Regions from separate parts of the Providencia rettgeri genome, predicted to be linked through region 1. Evidence: predicted binding sites of a transcription regulator. Region 1 holds the regulator's gene; each other region holds the start of a gene.
The links. The regulator Fur, encoded in region 1, represses iron uptake genes when iron is present. The targets are predictions, from matches to a motif close to ATAATAATGAGAACNACTATCAA.
Positions count from the first base shown of each region.

Region 2: feoA (ferrous iron transporter A) is a predicted target of Fur. The motif match lies at 1,025-1,047, and genes of this name have one in related genera.
Region 3: ygiD (4,5-DOPA dioxygenase extradiol) is a predicted target of Fur. The motif match lies at 1,231-1,253, and genes of this name have one in related genera.

Region 1 covers NZ_CP163512.1:2,263,246-2,265,452, forward strand. The annotation lists gene fldA (flavodoxin FldA) at 1-376, shown strand, start outside; gene fur (ferric iron uptake transcriptional regulator) at 643-1,092, shown strand; gene AB6N04_RS10260 (polymer-forming cytoskeletal protein) at 1,762-2,207, shown strand, end outside.
Region 2 covers NZ_CP163512.1:3,859,707-3,861,913, forward strand. The annotation lists gene feoB (Fe(2+) transporter permease subunit FeoB) at 1-653, opposite strand, end outside; gene feoA (ferrous iron transporter A) at 682-912, opposite strand; gene AB6N04_RS17760 (Tex family protein) at 1,271-2,207, opposite strand, start outside.
Region 3 covers NZ_CP163512.1:2,676,100-2,678,306, reverse strand. The annotation lists FMN riboswitch at 113-263, shown strand; gene ribB (3,4-dihydroxy-2-butanone-4-phosphate synthase) at 423-1,076, shown strand; gene ygiD (4,5-DOPA dioxygenase extradiol) at 1,323-2,153, shown strand.

The DNA.
Region 1 (2,207 bases):
TCTTGGTATTCCAACTTGGTATTACGGCGAAGCACAATGTGATTGGGATGACTTTTTCCCAACGTTAGAAGAAATTGATTTTGAAGGTAAGCTTGTCGCCCTATTTGGTTGCGGAGACCAAGAAGACTACGCAGAATATTTCTGTGATGCGATGGGCACCATTCGCGATATCATCGAACCTCGTGGTGCGGTGATTGTGGGTCACTGGCCAACTGAAGGCTACCACTTTGAAGTTTCAAAAGGTATGGCAGATGATAACCACTTTATCGGCTTAGCGATCGATGAAGACCGTCAACCCGAATTGACTGATGAACGTGTTGATGCATGGGTCAAACAAATCTCTGAAGAAATGTCATTAGCTGAAATTCTTGGTTAACCGATTAAAAACAGACTTGGCTCTTAAGCTGGGAGCTTTCCCAGGCAAAATGCATCCTAAAGGGGCATGAGGCAGTCTAGAATAATCGATTAACTATCCTAATTGGATAGACTTATAAGAGATTATCAAAATAATGAGACAATGCATGGTTTCTATTTTTATTTTCCATGCCTATAATTGTAAATCAGTTTAGAAGACAACTGGATCTATGTTAAAAATGTTTCGTTATTGTTAAATTTATGATTTAAGATACAGGACAAACCCGCATGACAGACAACAATAAAGCATTGAAAAATGCTGGACTCAAAGTCACTCTTCCAAGACTCAAGATTTTGGAAGTACTTCAGGAGCCTGAGTGCCACCACGTCAGTGCGGAAGATCTCTATAAAAAGCTGATTGATATGGGCGAAGAGATCGGGCTAGCGACTGTATACCGTGTATTGAACCAATTTGATGATGCAGGTATCGTTACGCGCCATAATTTCGAGGGTGGAAAATCCGTATTTGAATTAACTCAGCAGCATCACCATGACCACTTAATCTGCTTAGATTGTGGTAAAGTGATTGAGTTTACTGATGAATCGATTGAAACTCGCCAAAAAAATATCGCTGCTCGCCACGGTATTAAGTTGTCTAACCACAGCTTATACTTGTATGGTCACTGTGCTGATGGTGATTGCCGCGATAACGCTGACGCACACGAAGCAAAAGAGTAATGAATTAATCACCATCATATCGTCATGGTGAACTATTTTGCAAAAGCCTGATAGCAACTGTTATCAGGCTTTTTTATTATATTCAATCCACGGATAATCAATTTTTTCGTGATACTCAGCACATTTTTCTTATTCATTTTCTGTTTATCACTAAAATATGTTATTAATGTGAAACATTGAAGTGTTCCATAATAAGTTGCAATTCACTTCAAATCCTTTATATTATCGATTGATAAATATACCTTCTTAATTTGAGAACATTTACTGTGATATCATAGCAATACATAAAGTTAACGGAATATACTTTGTATCTATTTTTCATATAAATGCCATATAATTTATCTTATAGCGTCTAAAATAAGCTCAGTATACTAGTATCAAAATTTTTTATTTTTGAATCTAATAAACAAGAAAAGTGTAATAAAAAAGTAAAAATACATTTTTATTGTGTAATTACTGTATTTTTAACTAGACTTACTTGGTTCGCTCTCGTGTTTCGTAAGAGATTAACTGATGAAAAAAACATACTTCTTTATTAATACGAGTTTTTTCTTCTGGTTTCTTACTTTAATAGGATGGTTCTTTAGTCATACTGCCATCACCTTATTTTCATTTGTATTATCAATACTGTTTTTGATCTTATACTTCAATCAAAAAAAGGTAAGTAAAATGTTCACCAAAAGACAAAACAAACAAACCATTGAAGAAACCCCTGCAATTCCTGAACCTGAAGTTGTTTCTAAGGTAGAAGAACACGTTATGATATCAACACCAACCCTTAGTGAAGAAAAATCGAATACGATTATCTCAAGAGATGTGATATTTGAAGGTAATATTACATCCAATGAGCAAGTACATATTTATGGCAAGGTGATTGGTAATATCACTGGAAAAGAGAATACTGTGAAAGTCATGCTTAATGGACAAGTTACAGGTAACATTAGTTGTAAGGAATTGATTATTAATGGTCGAGTCGAAGGTGAGTGTGTTTCTGATTCCATTAGCATTGAAAATAATGGCGAAATCCATGGCACAATTCACTACAGCAGCTTATCGATTAAAAAAGGCGGTATTCTTTCAGGACAAGCGAATGTGAAAAATAGTGCCTCTCATAC
Region 2 (2,207 bases), 1.6 Mb from region 1:
TGTCGACTATAAATATCCCCTTCAAGGATTTGCAAAGCTAACCAGCGGCGTTGTTGGTGGCTAAATTGTTGAGCTGAGATTTGTTCAGACAATGAATCAACAGCTTGTAATAATTGTGGTGGATATTCAACAAGGGCTTTTTGGTTATTTTGCGGATGAGTATCAATGGTTTTTTTCAATTTATCGATACCTGTGGCACGAGTTGAAACCATTGGGATAACTGGACAACCCAGTTGTTTTTCCAGTTCAGCAATATCAATATCAATGTGTTGGCTTTTGGCAATATCCAACATATTCAGGGCGACAATACATGGCACGCCTAATTCAACTAACTGTAGTGTTAGGTAGAGGTTACGCTCAAGGTTCGAAGCATCAACAACGTTAATCAGCATGTCGGCTTCACCACTTAAAATAAAGTAGCAGGCAATTTGTTCGTCGAGGGAGGTTTGCTCAGAAATCGTGGTGAGGGAGTAGGTGCCGGGGAGGTCGACAAGCTCAATTTTGTGGTCATCCGTGTGGAAGCGGCCAACTTTGCGCTCAACCGTGACGCCTGCCCAGTTACCGACGCGTTGTCTTGACCCTGTTAGCTGGTTAAAAAGAGTTGTTTTACCTGCATTGGGGTTACCAATTAAGCCGATAGTCAATCGTTTCATAGTGTTTGCCAATAATAAAAAAGAAGACTTAAGCGGTAGGCGCTTCATCAAGGTTTAGTAGGGCGAGATCCTTTTTGCGTAGCACTAAGCTGACGCGGTGGGTTTCTATTTGAACAGGATCGCCAAAAGGCGCTAAACGCACCACTTTAAAAACGGAGCCCGGCAATAAACCGAGAGACAATAATTTTTGACGATATGCAGGGCTGATTTCGGGGGAAAAACCCAGAATTTTGTAACTGCATTGAGGAAGTATAGCCATGGTGTCTTCCTATTCTCTTCCTAACGATTTAATTCATAATGATACTGATAATTATTGTTAGAAAAGTTTCTATCTACAAGAAAAACGTTGAGTAAAACAAAAATAAATCTAATTAACAATGAGAATCATAATCATCCATCTTCTATTATATTTAGCCTCTTTTTTCGTCATTTTGACTTGATGTGGATCAACGAAGCATGGAGTTGACGGTGTTTTTTCGCTGATGTGGGGATTGTGGGAAAAGAATCAAGTAGGTTGGTTTTTGTACAGTATATTGAGTTTATTTATATAGTGGCGAAGATATTTCTGATAAAGACAATACCCCAATAAGTTTATTGGGGTATTGGTCTTAATTAGACTAGCGTTTCTTGCCAAACGCGGCGGCAAGCGCATCGCTCATGGCGCTATTACCTGATGAGTTTGTATTTTGGCGTGAATTACCTCGAGGAGCCGCTGTTTTACGTGCGTTTTTATCTTGTGCAGGCGCAGCTTTACGAGGCCCATTGCTAGACTCACCTGCTTGTTCGTCCAAACGCATGGTAAGGGCGATACGCTTACGGGGAATATCCACATCCAAGACTTTTACCTTCACTATATCCCCAGCTTTCACGACTTTGTGTGGGTCTTCGACGTAACTGTTGGATAATGAAGATATATGTACTAAACCGTCTTGGTGAACGCCGATATCCACAAATGCCCCAAAGTTGGTCACGTTAGTCACGGCGCCTTCTAAAATCATGCCAGAAACGAGGTCATTCATCGTTTCGACACCTTCTGCGAAGGTGGCTGTTTTAAACTCAGGGCGGGGATCGCGTCCTGGTTTTTCCAGTTCTTTGATGATATCTGTGACTGTTGGCACCCCAAATTGTTCAGTGGTGAAATCACGGGGACTCAGTGCATTAAGCACTTGTGAGTTACCCATAATTTCTTTCAGTGGTTGGCGAACAGTTTGCAGAATTTTTTCAACAATAGGGTATGCTTCAGGGTGAACCGTTGACGCATCCAGTGGGTTTTCACCATTGGTGATACGCAGGAACCCCGCACACTGTTCAAAGGCTTTAGGCCCAAGGCGTGCCACTTTCAGTAACTGTTTTCTGTCATTAAACTGACCATTCTCATCACGCCAATCAACAATGTTTTGTGCGATCATTTTGCTCAGGCCTGCAACGCGGGTGAGTAAGGCAACTGATGCGGTATTTAAGTCCACCCCCACGGAGTTTACGCAATCTTCGACAACAGCATCCAGTTTACGGGCAAGTTGGGTTTGGCTAACATCATGTTGATATTGACCTACA
Region 3 (2,207 bases), 410 kb from region 1:
AGTGTTGGTAACACTAAGTTTTTATTCATATTTTTTGTCTAAAAGTGTGAGTGGCTCGCCAGTTTTGAATATCATCGTTGCGTAGTTGAATTATTGGCGTTATATTGATCGCGTTTATCTCAGGGCGGGGTGAAAGTCCCCACCGGCGGTAACATGCAACGCGCATGAAGCCCGCGAGCGCTTTATCATTTCGGTGGTAAAGGTCAGCAGATCCAGTGTGAATCTGGAGCCGACGGTTATAGTCCGGATGGGAGAGAATTAACTGTATCTGCATGCTTGTGCGGTATTGCACAGAGATGTTCTGCATACCTGAGTAGGTAGGTTGCCACTTATAGGTAATTTATTTATTCATCATTTCTCGTACTCCTAAGACTGCCTTGATTCTGGTAACTAGTTAATAACTATTTAAGAGGTTTTTTACCATGGATCATACGCTACTTTCCGAATTCGGTAATCCAATCGAACGTGTTGAAAAAGCTATCGAGGCCTTGCGCCAAGGTAAAGGTGTCCTTGTTCTGGACGATGAAGATCGTGAGAATGAAGGTGACTTAGTTTTTGCTGCTGAAACCATGACTGTAGAGCAAATGGCATTTACCATTCGCTACAGCAGTGGCATTGTGTGTTTGTGTATCACAGAAGAGCGTCGCAAAAAACTGGAATTGCCAATGATGGTGGAAAATAATACCAGCCAAAATCAAACCGGTTTTACTGTGACAATTGAAGCGGCAAATGGCGTAACCACAGGGGTTTCTGCCGCAGATCGCATCACGACTATTCGCGCAGCGATTGCGGATGACGCAGTGCCAGCAGACCTTAATCACCCTGGTCACGTCTTCCCATTACGTGCTCGTGAGGGCGGTGTCTTAGCACGTCGTGGTCATACTGAAGCGACTATCGATTTAGCCTTATTAGCAGGGTTTAAGCCAGCTGGTGTGCTCTGTGAATTGACTAACGATGATGGCTCAATGGCACGTACACCAGAAGTGGCTGCTTTTGGTAAGCAGCACGGGTTGACGGTTGTGACTATCGAGGATTTAGTACAGTATCGTTTGCAGCAGGAAAAGAAAGCCAGCTAACCTTAGTCCTCTTTCGAGGAAAAGTTTGTTTTTTTAAACTTAAATATTGGTAGGCTAACTTCAGCTAAATTATTTAAGTTATTGATAGTACGTTAAGCATATAGAATTGCATTAAGGCCACTGAGTTGCACACCTCGTGGCCTTTTCAATTTATTTGATGATCATACTCATAATTAGCTTACTGTGATTTTTATTTAAAAGCGTATGCTATAAGTCGTAGCTAATTGAGTTGGAGTTGAAATCATCATGTCGGTAAATACTTCAGTCGTAAATAACAAGATCCCAGCAATTTTTATAGGTCATGGTAGCCCAATGAATGCTATTGAGGACAATCCTTATACAAAAGCGTGGGAACAACTCGGCAAAACCTTACCTAGGCCAAAAGCGATATTGGTGATTTCAGCACACTGGTATACTCGCGGGACTGCGGTAACCTCCATGTTAAAACCGAAAACCATTCACGATTTTGGCGGATTCCCAGAAGCACTATACCAAATTGAATATCCAGCACCGGGCTCACCTGAACTAGCCCGGCAGGTTGCTGATTTATTAGCGCCAGAACCAGTTTATCTTGATAAAGAAGAGTGGGGGCTTGATCATGGAACATGGGAAATTTTAGTGCGTATGTACCCAGAAGCCAATATTCCGGTGATCCAGCTAAGTATTGATGGCACAAAACCTGCGACTTGGCACCATGAACTAGGCAAAAAACTGTCTATTTTAAGGGAACAAGGGATACTGATTATGGGAAGCGGTAATGTGGTACACAATTTACGAGCGATGAACTGGCAAAACTCACAAGCTGAGCCTTATCCGTGGGCTGCATCTTTTGAGCAATTTGTGTATGACAACTTGCAAAGCCATGAAATCCCTCACCCGTTGACCAAAGGGCTAGAACGGGAAGATGGCAAATTATCAAACCCATCGCCAGAGCATTATTTACCGCTTTTACCCATATTAGGCACTTGGGATGGTGAAGAAGGGGTCAATACGCCAATTGAAGGGATTGTTTCTGCGTCATTGAGTATGATGTCAGTCGTTGTCGGCGAAATCTCCTCGTCATATTTCAGGCTGTAACGTTGTTAGCTTCACTCTGCAATCTAAGTCACATACTGATGTATGCTCCTTAGA